Regions from separate parts of the Echinimonas agarilytica genome, predicted to be linked through region 4. Evidence: predicted binding sites of a transcription regulator. Region 4 holds the regulator's gene; each other region holds the start of a gene.
The links. The regulator sigma-54, encoded in region 4, starts transcription at its own class of promoters, with help from an activator protein. The targets are predictions, from matches to a motif close to GTTGGCACGNNNNTNGNNT.
Positions count from the first base shown of each region.

Region 1: NAF29_RS04415 (ANTAR domain-containing response regulator) is a predicted target of sigma-54. The motif match lies at 2,629-2,647, and genes of this name have one in related genera.
Region 2: NAF29_RS07645 (GumC family protein) is a predicted target of sigma-54. The motif match lies at 2,095-2,113, and genes of this name have one in related genera.
Region 3: flgB (flagellar basal body rod protein FlgB) is a predicted target of sigma-54. The motif match lies at 2,653-2,671, and genes of this name have one in related genera.

Region 1 covers NZ_JAMQGP010000002.1:19,514-24,757, forward strand. The annotation lists gene NAF29_RS04400 (DegT/DnrJ/EryC1/StrS family aminotransferase) at 1-307, shown strand, start outside; gene NAF29_RS04405 (polysaccharide biosynthesis protein) at 389-2,293, shown strand; tRNA gene NAF29_RS04410 (tRNA-Trp) at 2,367-2,443, shown strand; gene NAF29_RS04415 (ANTAR domain-containing response regulator) at 2,744-3,376, shown strand; gene NAF29_RS04420 (CmpA/NrtA family ABC transporter substrate-binding protein) at 3,366-4,466, shown strand; gene cobA (uroporphyrinogen-III C-methyltransferase) at 4,488-5,244, shown strand, end outside.
Region 2 covers NZ_JAMQGP010000003.1:52,858-58,101, forward strand. The annotation lists gene NAF29_RS07635 (acyltransferase) at 1-659, shown strand, start outside; gene NAF29_RS07640 (glycosyltransferase) at 649-1,815, shown strand; gene NAF29_RS07645 (GumC family protein) at 2,202-3,620, shown strand; gene NAF29_RS07650 (glycosyltransferase) at 3,631-4,713, shown strand; gene NAF29_RS18235 (sugar transferase) at 4,723-5,244, shown strand, end outside.
Region 3 covers NZ_JAMQGP010000002.1:36,742-41,985, forward strand. The annotation lists gene flgA (flagellar basal body P-ring formation chaperone FlgA) at 1-645, opposite strand, end outside; gene NAF29_RS04490 (chemotaxis protein CheV) at 774-1,712, shown strand; gene NAF29_RS04495 (CheR family methyltransferase) at 1,737-2,570, shown strand; gene flgB (flagellar basal body rod protein FlgB) at 2,703-3,104, shown strand; gene flgC (flagellar basal body rod protein FlgC) at 3,107-3,523, shown strand; gene NAF29_RS04510 (flagellar hook assembly protein FlgD) at 3,534-4,229, shown strand; gene flgE (flagellar hook protein FlgE) at 4,257-5,244, shown strand, end outside.
Region 4 covers NZ_JAMQGP010000001.1:679,313-684,556, reverse strand. The annotation lists gene lptA (lipopolysaccharide transport periplasmic protein LptA) at 1-401, shown strand, start outside; gene lptB (LPS export ABC transporter ATP-binding protein) at 407-1,132, shown strand; gene NAF29_RS02860 (RNA polymerase factor sigma-54) at 1,202-2,650, shown strand; gene hpf (ribosome hibernation promoting factor) at 2,680-2,967, shown strand; gene ptsN (PTS IIA-like nitrogen regulatory protein PtsN) at 2,970-3,419, shown strand; gene rapZ (RNase adapter RapZ) at 3,444-4,301, shown strand; gene NAF29_RS02840 (HPr family phosphocarrier protein) at 4,298-4,570, shown strand; gene mgtE (magnesium transporter) at 4,666-5,244, shown strand, end outside.

The DNA.
Region 1 (5,244 bases), on a different contig from region 4:
TGAGCACGCGTGCTACAAACATTATGTGTTTGTTGAACCATCGAAACTATCGACACAATACAGCCGAGACCAATTAATGGCAGAGTTGAATGAAGCTGGGGTGCCCACGTTCTCGGGGTCGTGTTCAGAAGTGTATCTTGAAGATGCATTTGCAGGGAGTCATTTGCAGCCGGAACAGCGTTTGAAAATGGCACAGGAACTGGGCGAAACGAGTTTAATGTTTCTTGTTCATCCCACGTTAGAAGACTGCGAAATAGGGAAGTTTTGCGATGGGATCAAACAAGTTCTGACAAAAGTTAGTCCTTAGTCAAATTCTTGACTGTACGGTTGTTGTTAAAAAGTAACCAAAATGTTAGATTTGGATTAAAGATCGTGAACAGTTGTACCTATGATCATAACTAATTACTTAGATAAAATGCCACGCAAAGCGAAGCAGGTGGTCGTAATTGCATACGATGCCTTTGCAATGGCATTGTCTTTTGTTGGCGCTTTTTGGTTGCGTCTGGGGTGGGATTCCTCAAATCTTCATTCCGATCAGCTCATTGTTTTAATGACATCGATTGTCATTGCGCTGGGTATTTCGTCTTTTTCAGGCGTATACCGAGCGGTAACACGCTTTATGACAGGTTCCGTATGGCTTTTAACCATTATGTCTGTCGTTATCGCATCCGCTTATATGCATGCTGTGAGTGTGTTTGCTGACGTATTTATTCCACGATCAATTCCAATCGTATTTGGTGCTTTCTCGGTTTGTTTACTGAGCATTCCCCGTGGTTTGTTGAGTTTAACGTTTGTTCAAAACAAAACTCTCAACAAAGAGAAGGTGGTTATCTTTGGTGTAGGTTCGGCTGGCCGCCAACTCGTTAACGCCCTTAATTCAGGGCGAGATTATCATCCCGTTGCATTTATTGATGAAAAACAACGTTTTGTGGGGTCGTCAGTACTCGGATTGCATGTATACGGCTTCGAGCAGTTGGAAAAGCTCAAACGCCATCATGGCCACATTAAAATACTATTGGCTTTGCCAAGCACCACAGCAGAGCGTCGGCGTGATCTGATCAACAAGATCGAACCATTTGCGCTAGAAGTACTCCAAGTGCCTCATTTAACTGACATCGTCAGTGGTAAGCATCGTATTGATGATTTGCGCCATGTTGATGTGGTGGAAGTGTTGGGCCGTGAACAGGTGCAACCGATACAGGACCTATTTGAGCGAAATATTCGTAACAAGGTTGTTATGGTGACCGGGGCGGGAGGTTCAATTGGGTCTGAATTATGCCGCCAGGTGATTGACCAAAAACCTAGGGTTCTTATTTTCTTCGAATTGTCTGAGTTCAATCTTTATAAAATTGATGCTGAGCTAGCTCAAAAAGCAAAAGCTCAGGGCACTAAACTAGTCCCCGTATTGGGCTCGGTATTAGATCAAACACTGGTTCGCGAAGTGATGAAGCAAAACCGTGTGGACACTGTTTACCATGCGGCAGCCTATAAGCATGTGCCAATTGTTGAAGCCAACGTGATGTCGGGCGTCAACAATAATGTATTTGGAACTAAAACAGCGGCAGAGGCAGCGATTGAATGTAACGTCGAAACATTCGTGCTGGTCTCAACGGATAAAGCGGTGCGGCCTACCAATGTCATGGGGGCGAGCAAACGATTTGCTGAATTGGTGCTTCAGGCACTTGCCGAGGGAAAACACAATACTCGTTTTGTGATGGTTCGATTCGGCAATGTATTAGATTCGAGCGGTTCTGTGATGCCATTGTTTAAGAAACAAATTGAGAACGGCGGTCCAATTACGGTCACACATCCCGATATTATTCGTTATTTCATGACGATTCCCGAAGCCGCGCAATTGGTGATTCAAGCTGGTGCGATGGGCAGCGGTGGCAACGTGTATGTGTTGGATATGGGCAATCCGGTGAAGATTGTTGAGTTAGCCTACAAGATGACTCACCTGATGGGCTTGTCTGTTAAGGATGAGAAGAATACCAGCGGCGACATTGAAGTGAAGTTTACCGGGTTAAGGCCGGGTGAAAAGCTTTATGAAGAGCTGCTTATTGGCGATGATACGATTGACACCAAGCATCCTCGAATCATGTCGGCGAATGAATTTTCATTGCCTTTGTCACAAACATTACCTTTACTGGATAAATTATCGGCGGCTATTTTGCGTCATGATAGTCGAGCCGTGAAGCGCGTGTTACTCGAAGCTCCTTTAGCATATGACCCATCAGAGCCGGTAATGACGTTAGTTTCCAGTGCAGATGACAAGTTAGCGGCGGTTAATTAACCAATCAGTACAAGGTTTTAAATAAAAGGCTTTACCTTTTGATCGAGTGCGTTATAATCCTGCTCGCTTATCTAGGGGCGTAGTTCCAATTGGTAGAACAGCGGTCTCCAAAACCGATGGTTGGGGGTTCGAATCCCTCCGCCCCTGCCAAATTTAAGTAGACCCGGCCTTGCGCCGGGTTTCTTGTATCTACACCATATAAATTTCTTCTTTATTGAATCCGATCGCCCTATATTAGTGCAATACCTATTGATTCTAATAATTCCCGCCGTTATCTTGGTGCATTGTGTTGGTGCGTTTTTAATTATTATTCATTTAAAACAGGTGGTTATATTTTTGGCCTGCTCTTTGCTGAGTCATTGTGTAAGAAGTTAATTGATAAAAGCTCTGCAACGAGTTTTTACAAATTGCCCATAACAATGCAATGAAGCATTAGAGAATATAGTGGCTATGCAAGAAGAACAGTCTGTCATCAAAATTATGTTGGTTGATGATCAAGTTGAACGAGCGGCGCTTGTTGAAGCAACGCTAATTGACAACAACTTTGATGTTGTTGCCAATCTACCCAACGCCTCTGGATTACTTCATCAAATCGGTCTGCATATGCCAGATATCGTCTTGATGGAGTTGGACTCTCCCGATAGAGATATTTTAGAAAGCCTTGCGTTCGTCAATAACCATCATCCCATTCCTGTTGTGATGTTTTCAGAAGACGACAGTCAGCAATTTATGCAACAGGCGGTAGAAGCAGGAGTGAGTGCGTATATGACTCATGCCATTGACCCAAATAAAGTGAAAACTGCGATTGATCTCGCCATGGTGCAGTTTAGACAGCATCAGGCACTTAAGCAGGCACTGATAGATAGTAAAGCCGAACTTGAAGTTCGAAAACGTATTGAGCGAGCAAAAGGCTTGTTGATGGCAACGCAGAAACTAACCGAGCAGCAAGCTCATAAACATTTACGTGATTTAGCCATGAGAGAACGCTGGAGGCTGGAGCAAGCTGCAGACAAGTTAATTGAAAACTTACTGCCGAAAACTTCAGATGTTGAAACTACAAAGGAGGTTGGGTGTGAGCGTTAATCCGTCCATTAAGTTGGGTTTTGTTCGTTTGATTGATAGCGCCCCACTCATTGTTGCTGAGCAATTAGGCTTGTATAAACACCATAATCTTAACGTTGAATTACAACGTGAACGATCATGGGCTGCTATTCGAGACAAGTTGGTTGCGGGTACTATTAGTGGCGCGCAGTTGCTCGCGCCATTGGGAATAGCCATTCATTCCGGACTGATGGGGCATAAGAAAAAGCTCGATATGAGCCTAAGCCTTGGTTGTAATGGCAATGCCATATCCATGTCTTCACGCTGCTGTGCTCAGGTGAGAGCGCTGGGTGGGGAACTTGGCAGCAATCCTATGGTCAATGCTCAGAGCTTTGGGGAATGGGTTCGACATCGAAAACAACCGATTGTGCTGGCAACAGTACACCCATATTCAGTCCATACCTTTCAATTACATGCTTGGTTACGCTATGCAGGCCTTAATCCCGAGACGGATCTGCAGATTGTAACTTTACCGCCTGAACAAATGGTGGATAGTTTAATAAGTGGCCAAATTGAAGGGTTTTGCGTTGGATCGCCATGGAGTTCTGTAGCGGTTCAGAAAGGGGTTGCGGAGATTGTTGCTACAGGCGCACAGCTATGGAGTCAAACACCTGAAAAAGTACTAGGTATGTCACAAGCTTGGGTGGATGAAAACCCAGAAACATACGAACGTTTACTTGCCGCAGTGCTTGGGGCTTGTGCTTGGTTGTCTGATCCGAGTAACAATGACAAAGCCGTTGCGATGTTGGCCCGTCAGGAATATTTAGACTTGTCACCGGCGGCATTAAAGCCTGCAATTTCTGGGCAGCTAGTGCTTAATCGTTTGGGTGAGGAAATACTTGTTCCTAATTTTCACGAATTTTATGGCCGCTTGGCCAATCAATTGTCGGAGATACAGCAGCAATGGTTGCTCACGCACATGCACAGTTGCGTAGCTCCTCATAAACTTACGCTGAAAGACATCGAGAGTTGTTTTAAAAGTGGCTCATTAGCGCAAGCCGAGAAGTTATCGGGAAGTGCTTTACCTGCAATAGCAGGACACAAAATGCCAATGTTAGTCACTATGCAGTAATACGAGTTAAAGGTTTTAGCAATGAAAGGTTTTGTTAGTTTAGTTGGAGCTGGTCCGGGTGACCCTGATTTGATTACCGTAAAAGCATTAAAAGCGATACAAACAGCAGATGTGATCGTTTATGACCGCTTGTCGGCTCCTGAGTTGTTAGAGCATGCAAAACCTGACAGCCAGCACATATACGTAGGGAAAGCGAAGGGGTGTAAGCAAATGTCGCAAAAAGACATTAATCGCTTGTTGGTAACGCTTGCACAGCAACCACGCCGAATTGTTCGCCTGAAAGGCGGTGATCCTTTTGTGTTTGGCCGTGGCGGGGAAGAAATGATGTCTCTGCGAGAAGCTTCGATTGAATACGAAGTGATTCCTGGAATTACCGCCGCAAGTGGTTGTGCTGCCTCGTGCGGTATTCCTTTAACTCACCGTGAAGTGGCGCGAGCAGTCACCTTATTAACGGCACATGGCAGTGATGGAAAACTCCCAGAACAATGGCATGCGTTGGTCCGCCACGATCACACGTTAGTGATTTATATGGGGTTGAGCAAGTTAGCCACTATTACTCAAACATTAGTGCAGCAGGGGCAATCTCCAGATATGCCAATTGCAGTGATCAGCCAAGGCAGCACGCCTCAGCAGCAAACGGTGATCGGTACCCTAAATAACGTGGCACAACGCGTATCGGACGCAGAGCTACCTTCGCCAGCACTGATCATGATTGGTGAATCAGTATTGTTTGCCGAGCATCTTGAGCAGGTGTCTTCTGAGTGTACGCATCAAGTCG
Region 2 (5,244 bases), on a different contig from region 4:
TTCGCTTGTTGAAGTCGTGTCGTCAGCTTCAACTGCCGCGCATTCCGTTGTTGTTTTCACTTTTCTATCGCATATATTTACTGGTGACAAATAGCTTCAGCAGTATGATAAGAGTGCTGTGGTGGACGCCATTGTTTCGCAGTCAAGTCATAGGAACAAGTCGAGCGCTCTACCTCTATGGTGGTCTGCCGCTGTTGTCAGATGGCTTGCAGATTCATGTTGGGGACCGTTGCCGGATTTCTGGACACACCACTTTTTCTGCGCGTGCTCACGCGCTTACTCAACCCCTACTTTTCATTGGGGATAATGTTGATGTGGGCTGGCAAACGACCATTGCGGTCGGGCAAAGAGTGATGATCCACGACAATGTTCGAATGGCCGGAGGATGCTTTTTAGCGGGGTATCCGGGTCATCCCTTGGATGCTAAACGTCGGGCATTGGGCGAGCCTGAAGATGAATCTCAAGTGGGCGACATTGTACTTGAAGAAGATGTTTGGTTAGCCACAGGCGTTAAGGTCATGGCCGGCGTTACGATCGGACGCGGCTCTATCGTCGCTGCAGGTAGTGTGGTCACCACTGACTTGCCTGCGGGAGTGCTTGCTGGTGGCGTTCCTGCTCGTGTGATTCGGCATTTGGAGGGGACGAATCATGAAGCATGATTTGATTGTTTTTGGTGAAGACTGGAATCGTCATCCAAGTAGCACGCAGCATTTAATCAAAGAGTTGGGCCGAGATCGGAAGTTAATTTGGGTTAATTCTATTGGGTTACGCCGTCCGCGCTTAACCATTCGTGATGCGGTACGAGTGCTTGAAAAAGTGAAGTCTTGGTTTGGAATGGGCAACTTTGCAAATAATGAAGGTTCCAGCGTGGATGATGTTGAACACCGGTTTAGTCAGTTTCAGGTCATTTCGCCTTGGGTGTTTCCTGCGGCTAGAAGCCGTTTGGTTCGGGCATTGAATCGGGGCATTTTGTCTTGGCAAATTCGACGAGTGGCGAAGCGCATGTGTATGAGGCGCCGAGATTTATGGGTTTCTTTGCCCACTGCAGTGGATTGGGTAGGGCACTTAAATGAATCGAAAGTGTTGTATTACTGCGGGGATGACTTCAGTGCTTTGGCGGGGGTTGATCATGCGCATGTGGCTCAGTGTGAACGCGAACTGGCACACAAATCAACGCACATTCTGGTGGCCAGTGCGACTTTGCATCATAAATTTAACGCAATTTCAAATTGGAAAAATAAAACCATGCTAGTGGAGCATGGCGTTGATACCGCGTTATTTTCTACTCCTGCACCTTGTGCGCAAGTTTTAGAAGGTCAGCGTCCAGTGGCTGGCTTTTACGGCAGTATTGCCGATTGGTTGGACTTATCTATGTTGGCCCAAGTTGCACGGGCATTACCCAACTGGCGGTTTGTATTGATGGGGCGAGTCGAGACCGACTTATCGGCCATTAAGACTGTTGAGAATATTGAGTTGTTACCGCCAGTGGCGCATCATTTGTTGCCTCGTTATGCGCAGCACTGGCAGGCTTCACTTTTGCCATTTCGAGATTGCGAGCAGATTCATGCGTGTAACCCGTTAAAGCTTCGAGAGTATCTAGCGGTTGGCAAGCCCGTTGTGAGTACGCCGTTTCCAGCGCTTGAACCGTATCGGTCCGTGGTTAATGAAGTGACTTCAGCAGAGCAAATGGTGAACGCGTTGCTTGCAATTGAGAATTCGTACTCAAGCTTTCATCATGAGCGGCGTGCCTGCGTTAAGCACGAGTCTTGGTTAGCCAGAGCGCAGCAGCTTCAAACTGTGTTGTCATCATCATGAATACCAATTATTTCTCACTTTAGCTCAGCAATTCAGGTGCGTTTTGCTGAGCTGTCACATCCTCAATTTAAATCCCATGGCACGTATCTCTTCAATAACTCCATTGATCATCATCGCAACTTGGCAGTTTGGGCGTATTTCATATGGAAATTAAAGCGAAATTTCAAATGCCTTTTTTATTACTAAACGATGCCATATTTACGCTTTGCATTTTGAGAATGGGAGCAGGATAGTTTAATTATTTAAAGTTAAGCGATTGATTAATATTGATTAATTTTCATTGGCACATATCTGGCTATGTTCGCTATAAGTTTGTGACGAGTTGATGCTCAGCAAGACCAGATGTGCTGCATCAAAACTCGCAGTTCCTCATATTGGAGGCTCCCATGGGAGAATTACTACCGCGTCTTTACATGATTCTCGATGCCGCCTGGCGGCGGCGCTGGTTGATCGTGGTGCCTATTCTTGTGCTTCCAATATTGGGCATTGTGGTGGCGAAAGTGTCGCCCCGTTTGTATCAATCGCACACCAGTATGTTGGTACAGGAAACCGCCAAGCTCAATCCATTTTTAGAGGATTTAGCCGTGTCATCTAATCTCGAAGGGCGAATGAGTGCACTGACAACATTGCTGCACAGTCGCCACATTCTGACTCAGGTGGCTGACGATGTAGGGCTCATCAATGACGATTCCGAACCTGCGCAACGCGACGCGGTGATTTCTGAATTGTCCAATGCTCTGACGGTATCAAAAGTAGGCAAAGATCTTATTCGGATTGACTACAAGTCGAATTCTCCTCAAGGAATGAGTGAAATACTGCAATGCATTAGCGATTACTTTATCGAAGAACTTTTAGCTCCGGAGCGTTCATCCATCCGTGAATCTGAACGTTTCTTACAGACTCACTTGCTCAGAAGTCGTGAGCAATTGGAGTTGGCAGAAATTGCGCTTGCTAATTTCCGCTCAGAAAATGCCGATGGCCTGCCTGAACTTCATTCAGCCAATACAGAGCGCTTATCTCGTATTCGCCAAAAACTATTAGAACGCCAAGCGGAATTAGCGGGTGCAAAGCAAGGCTTAGGAACGCTTGACCAACAAATGACACGCACTGACCCCGTGGTGGCTAGACTTGAAGAGCAGATCATTAACCAGCGTGCAGAATTAGTCAATTTGATGTCACGTTACACCAATGGTCATTCTCAAGTGCAAGCCGTAGAGCGCAACTTGAGACGTTTAGAGCAAGAGCGAAATAGTGCACTTGAACATGCTACTTCGGGCCACCAGCAAACCAAAAAACAACCTTCTTTGCCCACCACATTGTCGTTAGCAAATGCGGGTACCACCATGATGATTGTGCAATACGAAGCGCTTCAAACCGCGCATCAGCGAGTTAATGCGTTGCAAGAGGAAGTCACTCAATTGCAAGCCATGGCTGAAGATTTGAGCGCTCAAATTGGGTCCGTCGGAGAGCAGGAACGTCAGTTACTCGCTCTGCAACGCGATTTACGGGTAAAGCGCACGCTATATGAAGATTTGTTGACGCGGTATGAAATGGCGCAGGTGACAGGAGCGCTGGGAGTATTCGAGCAATCTGAACGTATCAAAATTATTGATCGTCCGTTTACCCCTAGTGGCGCTTCAAACTTACCGTGGTGGATGTTCATGATTACAGGTTTATTCGGTGGCGTTTTAGCTGGATCTGGGTTGGCATTATTCGCTGAGCTGAGCGATTCGAGTTTACGCAGTTCATCCGACGTCGAGAAATTACTCGGTGTCAGTGTACTGAGCCGAATTCCCCCTCTTTAGGAGAATATATATGAGTGTTTGGGTTCAAGTTGTACAGCACCTTCGCCCCGGTGGTATCGAAACCATGGCGTTAGATTTACAACGAATTGAGAATGGTGATGACGATGCATACATCATTTCGCTAGAGGGCGATAAACAAGCCGCGTTAAACGCATGGCCTCGCTTAAAAGCGTGTTCTGACCGGTTGATTTTTATGAATAAAAAGACTGGATTATCGTTGCTGTTGCTTATTAGATTGCGTCGACTTTTGAAGTCTCTAAACGCCAATGCAGTACATACGCATCATATTGGGCCGTTGATTTATGGAGGCTTGGCTGCGCGCTTAGCCGGTATCAAAACTGTGATTCACACTGAACATGACGCATGGCATTTACGCGATTCAAAGCGCCGTCTATTACAGCAATGGATCATCGCTCGAGTGAATCCGATGTTGGTGGCTGACGCCGATCTCGTGGCGCGCGATATGCAACAATCGCTGGGATTAAATCGAGAGCAAATCCGCATTATCAAAAATGGTGTAAATACCCACCAATTTGTCACAGGAGATAAAGCCGATGCACGCAAGTGTCTGAAATTGCCTGAAAACGTGCCACTCATTGGTTGCGCAGGACGTTTGGAACTTGAAAAAGGCCACAAGGTGTTGCTTGAAGCGATGGCCATTCTAGACCCGAAAATACATCTTGTACTTGCCGGTGACGGATCACAACGAGCGGCCCTTGAGCAGCAAGCTCAGGCAGCGAATATATCTCATCGTGTTCACTTTTTAGGGGCGATTGAAACCATGCCAACCTTCTATCAATCATTGGACTTGTTCTGCTTGCCGTCTTTCTTTGAAGGCTTGTCGCTGGTGATTTTAGAAGCGCAAGCTTGTGGTATCCCAGCAGTGGTGACCCATGTTGGCGCCAGTCATGAGGCGCTTTGCCCACGCACAGGAAAGCTGGTTGAGCCGGGCTCGCCATTTGCTCTGGCTCAAGCTTTAGAAACTGAAATAGGTCGTACTCATCAAGAAAGTCCTCGCCATTTCGTCAAGCAAAGCGGTGATTTACGCGCCACAGTGCGTCATTACGCTGCCCTTAGAAATCATTGTGCATAGGTGATTATTATGACTACATCCATCGCGGTTATCACACTGTTGGCCATGTTTTTGGTGGTATACCATCATGCGCTTTATCCTATCGTACTTCGACTTTGGAGCGCTAAACCGAAGGCTGCTTCTAAGTCCAACTCGGCGCCCATAGTGCGCCACTTTAGCCAAACCGAGAACGATCAAGATCTACCGTTCATTGATTTGATTATTCCAGCCTATAACGAAGCTGAATTTGTGGCGGCCAAGTTGATGATGATCTCTGCACTGGACTACCCGTCTAACAAAATAAGAGTGCGCTTGGTGTGCGATGGTTGCACTGATGATACCGCTGAGATTGCCCGTCAAACATTACAGAGCATGCACTTTTGTGATGTTGATATTCAAGTGGTTGAGCACCTTAAAAATCGTGGCAAAGTGGCGGTGCTGAACGAAGCTATTGGTCAAAGTGAAGCTGATGTGGTGGCTTTATCGGATGTGTCAGCACTCATTTCAGTGGATGCCATGCTAATTGCTGCGTCGCACTTTGAGAATCACTCA
Region 3 (5,244 bases), on a different contig from region 4:
GCGTACAGCTTGGCCCACAATACCATCAGATAAAGCTGTCCCTTCAGTTTTTAATACTAAACCCTGCCCTACGGCCTCAATAATAATCTGTTCGCCTTTGCATACTTGGCATAAATTGCGACTACGAATCACTTGGCCAGGACTGATGGAGTGCTTGACGCGGGCTCCTACTATTTGTTCAAAATTATTGTAGTGAGCACCACGAAGAGCAAACGCATCGCGGTACTCAATGGCGATATCATCGTCTTCGAGTATAGTGCCTGCTTGTACCGCAGACTTGGTAATAATCGCGGGTTCCATTCGTTTGACTTGCGTTGGAATGTAAAGCGACCAAAGGGTGTCGGACGACTCACTAACGCAAGACGCATGAATTGTATTTTGGCGACCGATGGTTTGCCGTTTGCCTGTCATGCGAAAGCTTACCGGTTGAGGACAATCATCTAAACGGATTCGAGGATCGAGTCCCCTTACTTCAACTTCCCATCTTGTTTCTGGAGATTCTTCGAGTTGGTTGACAATATATTGACGCACTTGCAATCGAAGATCATCGAGCGAAACCGATGCAATACTTTGAAATGACGTTGCATATAGGGCGCTTATTCCAAATATTGTGAGTAAGGTGCTAAATCCTTTTGGATTTTTCATTCGATTTCCCATAGATTCAACTATGCTGTATAAACGCTGAAGGCGTCGTAACAATGACGCAGACACAAACTTAATAGGGTGTCACGCAAACTGCGTGCCACCTCTAGCATTGAAGTGAGGTTGTATTCATGGCTGGGATTCTAGACTCAGTAAATCAACGTACTCAACTTGTAGGCCAGAACCGTCTTGAGTTGCTATTGTTTAAGCTTGGTGGTCGGCAGCGCTACGGCATTAACGTGTTTAAAGTGAAAGAAGTGCTGCAGTGCCCAAATTTAACCTCTATGCCAAAACGTCACCCTTTTATATGCGGCGTTGCACATATTCGAGGACAAACCATATCTGTGATTGACATGAGCTTGGCCACAGGTGGTCGACGTATTCAAGATGTTGAGAATTGCTTCATTGTAATCACCGAATATAACCGTTCTACTCAAGGCTTTTTGGTCTCCTCAGTCGAACGTATTGTTAATGTAAATTGGGAGTCTATTCAGCCGCCACCGGTAGGTTCAGGTAAAGCGAGTTACTTAACAGCGGTAACTGAAATAGAAAAAGAACTTGTCGAAATTCTCGATGTAGAAAAAATTCTTCATGAGATTGCTCCGATTTCTGCAGATGTCAGTGAAAAGATCATTGACCAAAAAGCCGCTGTTGCGAACGAGGGCAGAGCCATCATGATTGCAGATGACTCTAGTGTTGCTCGGAATCAAATTAAGCGCGCATTAACACCGTTAAATATGGAAATCCATCTTGCTCGAGACGGAAAAGAAGCGCTTGAAACCTTAAGAAATCTGGCTGAGACACACGACCCCATTCATGATTGGATGCCGGTAATAATCTCTGATATTGAAATGCCAGAGATGGATGGTTACACACTATGTGCGGAGTTACGTAACGACCCAAAACTCAATAAACTGCATGTGATTTTACATACATCGTTAAGTGGTGTGTTTAATCAGGCGATGGTGTCCAAAGTTGGCGCTGATAACTTTATTCCTAAATTTAATCCCGACGAGCTTGCTGAAGCAGTACAAACTGCCGTTGAGCAAGCGTTATCGGCGACTAAATAACATCAGAATGTACTGGGGTACTGGGTGCCAACCAAAAATATAACGGATATTGAGTACAAAACGTTTCGAGATTATCTCGAAAAACAATGCGGTATTGTGCTCGGTGATAACAAACAGTATTTGGTGAAGAGCCGGCTAGCGCCAGTATTGACCAAATATAAAATAAAGAGCTTAACGGAGTTGTTGAGCTCCTTATCGTCTATTTCTCAGCGGGAACTGCGTGCCGCTGTCATTGATGCCATGACAACCAATGAAACGCTGTGGTTTCGTGATGGTTATCCCTTTGAACTTCTTAAAAGTAAAATATTCCCTGATTTTCATGGGCAACGAAAGCCTATTCGAATGTGGTCAGCGGCTTGTTCTTCGGGGCAAGAGCCTTATTCATTGTCAATGACCTCGCTTGAGTATCAAATGCAGCGGCCGGGCACATTACCGGGCGGGGTGGAAATTCTGGCAACTGATATTTCTGCCTCTATGCTCGAGCAATGTAAAGGTGCTGAATACGATGAGCTTGCTCTTGCGCGCGGATTGTCTCCGGAACGGCGTCGCCAGTTTTTTGAAAAAGCTGATAGCGGGCGTTTCCGCTTGAATTCAAAAGTCCGGCAGCAAGTCACATTCAGATATGCAAACTTGCTTGAGAGTTACGCATTACTGGGGCGTTTCGACATTATATTTTGTCGTAATGTATTAATTTATTTTTCGGCGGATGTGAAGTCTAAGATTATTAATCAGTTTGCCGGTGCCCTGAATCCAGGTGGTTACTTGATGCTCGGCGCTTCAGAGTCTATCTCTGGATTAAGCGATAAGTTCGAAATGGTTCGCTGCAATCCAGGTATTGTGTACAAAGTCATCAAATAACCTTATCTACCCTCAAAGGGCATGCAACACTTGTTGTGTGCCTTTATTGTCCTCACTTTCTATTCAAAGTGTCAAAAAATAGACTGGCATAACTATTGCTTTATCTCAATGTAATCTATTTGGGAGGCGATTATGGCGATTAATTTTGACAATGCTCTTGGCATACATCAGCACACACTCGGTGTGCGGTCTCAGCGCGCAGAAGTATTGGCTTCTAACATGGCTAATGCCGACACACCTAACTACAAAGCGCGTGATATCGACTTCCAAACTGCGCTTTCAAGAGCGCAAAGTAACCAATCTGGACGGCAAAGTCTTGCCCGTACAAACGAGCGTCATATTGCCATGTCGTCAGAAATGACGCCGGAAATGAAGTTCCGAGTACCGAATCAGCCTGATACCGGAGATGGCAATACCGTTGACGTTCAGGCTGAACGTAACAATTACCTTCAAAACTCGTTGGAATATCAAGCCAGTGTGCAATTTCTGGGCAGTAAGTTCAAAGGGCTTACTAAAGCTCTGAAAGGGGAATAATTATGAGTTTATTTAACGTATTAGATGTATCGGGTACGGCAATGTCGGCACAGTCGGTACGCATCAATACCACCGCAAGTAACTTGGCAAATGCCAACAGTGTATCGAGCAGCTCTGAGGAAACTTATCGAGCCCGCCAACCCGTATTTGCTGCGGAAATGAATCGAGCAATGAATCAGCAGCCTCATAGTGTTCCTGTCGAAGTGGTCGGAATTGTTGAGAGCGATAAGCCATTGAATATCGAATATATGCCAAATCACCCGATGGCAAACGAAGAAGGCTATATCTACAAGCCCAATGTTAATGTTGTGGAAGAAATGGCGAATATGGTTTCAGCTTCACGCTCGTATCAAACTAACGTGCAAGTGGCTGATGCTGCGAAACAAATGCTGCAACGTACGTTAGCATTAGGCCAGTAAGGAGTAATCCATGAGTATTGATACTTCGGTTTCAAATCCTTACCTCGATAGTTTACGCATCGACACAAGCGATAGCGCTAAGTACGAGACAGAGGAAGAGCGTAGTGAATTGAGTCAGGAGGACTTTTTTTCTTTGCTAACCCAGCAGCTAGCTTATCAAGATCCGTTTAAACCGGTGGAAAATGCTGAAATGATCTCTCAGATGACATCATTTAGTACTGCCGAAGGGATCACCAAGCTTAATGATCAGATCACCGACATGAATGCCATCATGTCATCGTCTCAAGCGCTGCAAGCTTCAACCTTGGTAGGGCAAAAAGTGTTGGTACCGGCAAGTACTGGCCACAATGACGGTGATGGTATAGACGGTATTGTTGCCGCTGAACTGCCGACTAACGCATTAACGGTGACCATTGAAGATGAAGTGGGACAAGTGATAAAGACTATCAGCATAGGGGATGTAGCCGCAGGAACGACTCAGTTTGAATGGGATGGCACAGACCTTGCTGGTAATCCTGTAGCTGAAGGCAACTATGTTGTGAAGGCAAACGGTTTCCAGGATGGCAAAACCGTTGAATTGGCCTCTGCTGTGTACGCAAAAGTAGAAAGCGTAAGCCTAAGCAATTCATTAAGTGAAGCCGCTCTGAATTTATCAGGGTTGGGCAGTATTACATTAAGCGACGTATTAGAAGTCGCTGAAGGTTAACCTTCTTCCGAAGACAGGAGAGTAGTTATGTCATTCAACATTGCCCTGAGCGGCCTGAATGCCTCACAAAAAGACTTAGACACAACCGCCAATAACATTGCGAACGTGAACACATATGGTTTTAAAGAGTCGCGTGCAGAATTCGCAGATGTTTATTCAACCAGTGTCTTTAGTAATGCTAAAACGAAAGTGGGTGAAGGCGTTACGACCTCAGATATTGCTCAACAATTCAACCAAGGTAGTTTTTTGTTTACTAATAACTCCCTTGATATGGCTGTTGATGGCGAAGGTTTCTTCGCAACCAGTGCGAACCCTGACGACTTGAATGTGAATTTAACACGCGCAGGTGCATGGAAATTAGATGATAACAATTTTGTTGTTAACTCGAACGGTGAGTTTTTACGTGTATTTCCAGTCAATCCAGACGGCACAGTATCATCGGTGGCTTTAGCTTCAACTCAGCCGTTGGAAATTCCAACATCAGCTGGGGAGCCCACTCAAACGGCTCTTGTTGATATTAGTGTGAACTTACCAAGTGGCGCTGTACCGCCTGATGATGGAGCGGGCTTGCCTGTTCCGTTCGATTTTACAGATCCATCTTCCTATAATGCTTCAACGTCGGTGACGACTTATGACTCCTTGGGGCAAAGTTACGTGATGACAACGTACTATCGTAAAGAGAACTTGTCGCCAGCCCCAAGTGATCCCAATAAATGGGAAGTGTTTTACACCGTTTCTGATGGTACTGATACACGTCCCGTCAGTGTCGATGATTTAGCAACCGGTGGTAGCCAAGGTGATGTCGCTTTCACTGATCCGAATACGGGTCGAGCAATCTTTGGTCACTCGATCATCTTCAATACTGATGGCTCATTGAACTCCATTAACGGCGGCAATGACGTTGTTACCGAGGAACTTGGTGTGGGTGGTGCTGGTGTGAACATGGGCGGTGCCGATGAAACTCAACAAATTACCGTGAATCAGAACGATCCAACTCAATATGCGTCTGCATTTG
Region 4 (5,244 bases):
TGAAGTCAAATGTTGTGACGTATATTGGTGATGTCAAAGTGACTCAAGGAACATTGCAGATATTTGCAGATACACTGACTATCTTGAACGCAACCGAAGAAGGCCAACAAGTCTTGGTCGCGAACGGAAAGCCTGCAAATTACAGCCAAATCCTTGATAATGGCAAAGCAATGGATGCTCAAGCGTTGCGAGTTCGATATGAGCTTGGAGAACGTATTTTGTTGCTCACCGGTGAAGCTCAACTAACTCAAGAAGATAGCTTGGTAAAGGGTGACAAGATTCTCTACAACCTTGAACAGCAATTACTCGAAGCAGATAGCAAAGACGATGGCTCTGCTCGCGTGACAACGATCTTCATTCCAGATCAAGTCCAAGAACAACTCGACGACCAAAAGAAATAGTCTGCATGGCATTATTAGAAGCAAAAAATCTCGCAAAGTCTTACAAGCGCCGTCAAGTGGTTAAAGATGTTTCGTTGAAAGTTGAACCAGGGCAAATTGTGGGTCTTCTGGGGCCTAATGGCGCAGGTAAAACCACCACCTTTTATATGGTGGTGGGGCTTGTTCAAGCCGAAAAAGGCATTATTGAGCTCAACGGTGAAGATATTTCCTTGGCGCCCATGCATGAGCGTGCCCGAAAAGGCATCGGCTATTTGCCCCAAGAGTCGTCCATTTTTCGCAAGCTCAGTGTACGCGACAACATTATGGCTATTTTAGAGACGCGCAAAGACCTCTCTACCGAGCAACGAGAGGAAGCTCTCGACTCTTTGCTGGAAGAATTTAATATTGGCCATATTGCCCAAAGCAAAGGCATGAGCCTTTCTGGGGGGGAACGACGCAGAGTTGAAATTGCACGAGCGCTTGCCGCTGAACCCAGTTTTATCTTACTCGATGAGCCTTTTGCCGGTGTCGACCCTATTTCAGTATCGGATATTAAAAAGATCATTGAACACCTCAAAACTCGAGGTTTAGGGATATTAATTACGGATCATAACGTTCGTGAAACACTATCCGTTTGTGAGTACGCTTACATCGTGTCACATGGCGAATTGATTGCGACAGGTTCTCCGGAACAAGTTTTAGCAAATCAACACGTTCGAGATGTGTACTTAGGTGAGCAATTCCAGCTATAGTAGCTTAACGTAACCCACGGATACTGCTCATTTTGCAGCCACCGTTACACAGGAAGAGTCGGAGACTAGATGAAACCATCGCTCCAGCTTAAATTTGGCCAACAGCTGACTATGACGCCGCAATTGCAGCAAGCCATTAGGCTTTTGCAATTGTCGACTTTAGATCTGCAACAGGAAATTCAAGAAGCTTTGGATAGCAATCCACTCCTTGAACAATCCGAAGAAGAAAATTCATCTTCAGCAGATTCAGATGTCAGCTTGGACAGTATTGAAGCAGATAGTAGTACAGTTGATACTGCAGAAGCACTGCAACAAGATTCCATTTCGGAAGAAATGCCTATGGATACAACTTGGGATGAAGTTGTGTCAGCAGCCCCTGTGGCCTCAGCCGCCCCAATGCGTGAGGATGATGAAAGCTTTCAAGGTGAAACCACCGATTCATTGCATGCTCACCTCGAATGGCAGCTTGAATTAACTCCCATGACAGACACAGATCGTGCCATTGCCAGAACTATTCTTGATGGCATTGATGATGCAGGTTATCTCACTGTCACAACAGAAGATATTCTAGAAAGCCAAGGTAATGCAGAAGTTGAATTGGATGAAATTGAAGCCGTTTTAAAACGCATTCAGCTATTTGACCCAATTGGTTCGGGCTCTCGCTCCATCAAAGAATGTTTACTCATTCAATTGCGTCAATTTGGCACCGACACGCCTTGGTTAAAAGAAGCCATGCTAGTGATCAACAACCACATGGACTTACTTGCAAGTCGCGATTACCGCACATTGATGCGCCGAGCGCGACTCAAAGAAGACCAGCTTCGCGAAGTGATGCGCTTGATCCAAAGCCTCAATCCGCGTCCGGGCAGTGCCATTGTGGTCGAAGATAGCCAATACGTCATTCCAGACGTTTCAGTGATGAAGCGCAACGGCGTCTGGCAAGTCGAATTGAATCCAGATGCAGTGCCAAAAATTCGAGTCAATGAGCAGTACGCAGCTATGTCTCGTGGTGCTCGAAACACCTCTGACGGACAATTTATCCGTTCACACATGCAAGAAGCCAAGTGGTTCATTAAAAGCTTAGAAAGCCGTAACGAAACACTTATGAAAGTTTCAAACTGCATTCTGAAACGCCAATACGACTTTTTTGAGTACGGCGATGAAGCCATGAAACCCATGGTTCTCAATGATGTGGCCGAAGAAGTTGGCATGCATGAATCTACTATTTCGCGCGTGACCACGCAGAAGTATATGCACACGCCACGCGGTATATTTGAACTCAAATACTTCTTCTCCAGCCATGTGAGCACTGAAAGTGGTGGCGAATGCTCGTCCACTGCTATTCGCGCATTGATTAAAAAGCTGGTCGCAGCAGAAAACCCGGCAAAGCCATTAAGCGATAGTAAAATGGCTGAGCTACTCTCGGATCAAGGAATTAATGTGGCTCGCCGAACGATTGCTAAATATCGTGAAGCGCTCAATATTCCGCCATCCAACCAAAGAAAAAGTCTTTTGTAACAACAAGTACTGAGTGAGGAAACACGCCTATGCAACTAAACTTAACCGGTCATCATGTTGATATTACTCCTCCTTTACGTGACTATGTCACAGAGAAGCTGGCCAAATTAGAGCGCCACTTCGACAACATCACAAACGTCCATGTGGTGTTGAATGTCGAAAAACTTCGCCAGATTGCAGAAGCAACCGTTCACCTCTCGGGAGCGGAAATATTTGCGAACGCTGAAAGCGAAAGTATGTATGCGGCGATAGACTCGTTAGTCGACAAGCTCGACCGGCAGGTTATTCGCCACAAGGAAAAATTGCAGAAGCATTAATCATGAACATGCGAAGTATCCTGTCCAAGGACTGCACTTTCAGTGCAGTCCAATGTAGTAGCAAAAAGCGAGCACTTGAAATCGTAAGTGAAATCGCAGCGAAGCATCTCCAAGGACTCACCGAAAACGAAATTTTCGAGCGCTTTTTAGCACGCGAAAAACTAGGCAGTACCGGCATTGGAAATGGCATAGCCATTCCGCACGGCAGACTCCCGTCTGACGCCAGCAACGTCGCTATATTGGTTCAATTTGAATCCCCAATCGAATTCGACGCCATTGATAAAAAGCCAGTCGATATTATGTTTGCGATGCTGGTGCCCGAGCAAGACTGCAAACACCATCTCAAAACTCTTGCTTTAGTCGCTGAAAAATTAGGTCAAAAAAATACCTTAAAACAGCTCAGATGTGCCTCTAGTGCTGAAGACCTATATCAGGTTATTATCAACGCATAATCATTTATTAAAGTGCACTCTTACATGAAGCTCACCGTCGTTAGTGGTCGTTCAGGAGCAGGGAAATCTATTGCGCTCAGGGTTCTCGAAGATCTCGGGTACTATTGCGTTGACAATTTACCCATCGAACTTCTGAAGCCTTGGATCACCATGCAGCACAACCAGCACGAGAACGTTGCTGTGAGCTTAGACATGAGGAACTTGCCGAACGATCGTGCTCAGATCGAGCAATTGCTTAAAGTTCTTAAAACAGCCGTTCCCACCACTATTTTATATCTCGATGCCGATGACTCGATTCTATTGCGACGTTATTCTGAAACACGGCGCCGTCACCCGCTTACAAAAAATGAGCTTACACTGGCTGATGCAGTTGCCGCAGAGACATCTTGGTTAGAGCCGGTTCGAGAGCAAGCCGACCTATTTTTAGACACCAGCCACTCCACTATTTACGATTTTAGCGCAACACTTCGCGAACGCTTATCGGGCACATCAAAGGCTCCACTGGTGTTGGTCTTTGAATCATTTGGTTTTAAACACGGCACTCCCAACGATGCTGACTTCGTGTTTGATGTGCGCTTCTTACCCAACCCTTATTGGGAGCCGGGTTTACGTTCATATACCGGCAACGATCAGCCCGTCATTGAATTTTTTGACCAGCACAGCAATGTAGAAGCCTTTATCGCTCAGGTCGAAAGTAATCTCAAAGACTGGCTCCCCCAACTTGAAAAGAATGATCGGAGTTACGTGACCGTGGCAATTGGCTGTACTGGCGGATGCCACCGCTCAGTTCATATCGCCAACCGCCTTGCGGATTTATTTAGATCATCGTATCAGGTGCAACTACGCCATCGTAACCTTCAATATAAAAAGACTTCAGTATGATTTTAACTCGCTCACTGCTCATCCAAAACAAACTCGGGTTGCATGCGCGTGCAGCTACTAAGCTAGCTACTCTCGCACGGGACTATGAGGCAGAAGTCATGATCTCTCATGGTGACAAAAGCGCCTCCGCAGGGAGCGTAATGAGCTTGTTACTACTGCAAACGTGCCAAGGGCAGTCGGTGCAAGTCAGCGCAGAGGGTGATGATGCAGCCGCAGCACTGGACGCAGTCGAGAACCTCATCAACAATTTCTTCGATGAGGGTGAATAATCCCCTCTAATTGGCATACCTTTTGTGTGGCATATCAAGATGATTCGTTTAAACTGTAAGCCTTCTTATGACTCGGTGCGCGGGAATCAATTAATATGCCTCAAATTCTCGAACAAGAACAAACTCACAGCCGTTTAAAGGCTGTTAATGACGCTCTCAATGGCGGCATGTTTGTCCACGTGCGCCGAATGCTTCACTCCCTTCCGGCTTACGATGTTGCACTCTTATTAGAATCATCAACGCCTTCTGCACGTCCTGTTCTCTGGCAATTAATCGATCCAGACCAGCACGGTGAGATCCTTGAAGAGCTAGCGGAAGATATTAAAGACAGCATTATTCGGGAAATGGAGCCCGAACATGTTGCCGAAGCCATCGAAGGTATGGAAAGCGATGATCTCGCTTACGTCCTTGGTAGCCTTCCGGAATCGGTATTTCAGCAAGTCTTAAGCTCGATGGATGAGCAAGACCGTCATCGCGTCGAACAAGCACTCTCTTATGAAGAAGACAGCGCTGGCGCCATGATGAACACGGATGTCATTACCCTGCGCCCAGATGTCTCTGTGGATGTAGTTTTGCGCTATCTTCGGCTGCGCGGCCAGTTGCCAGAAGGCACCGATAAACTCTACGTGGTAGACAAACAAGACAAACTCTTGGGCGAAGTTTCACTCGCACTG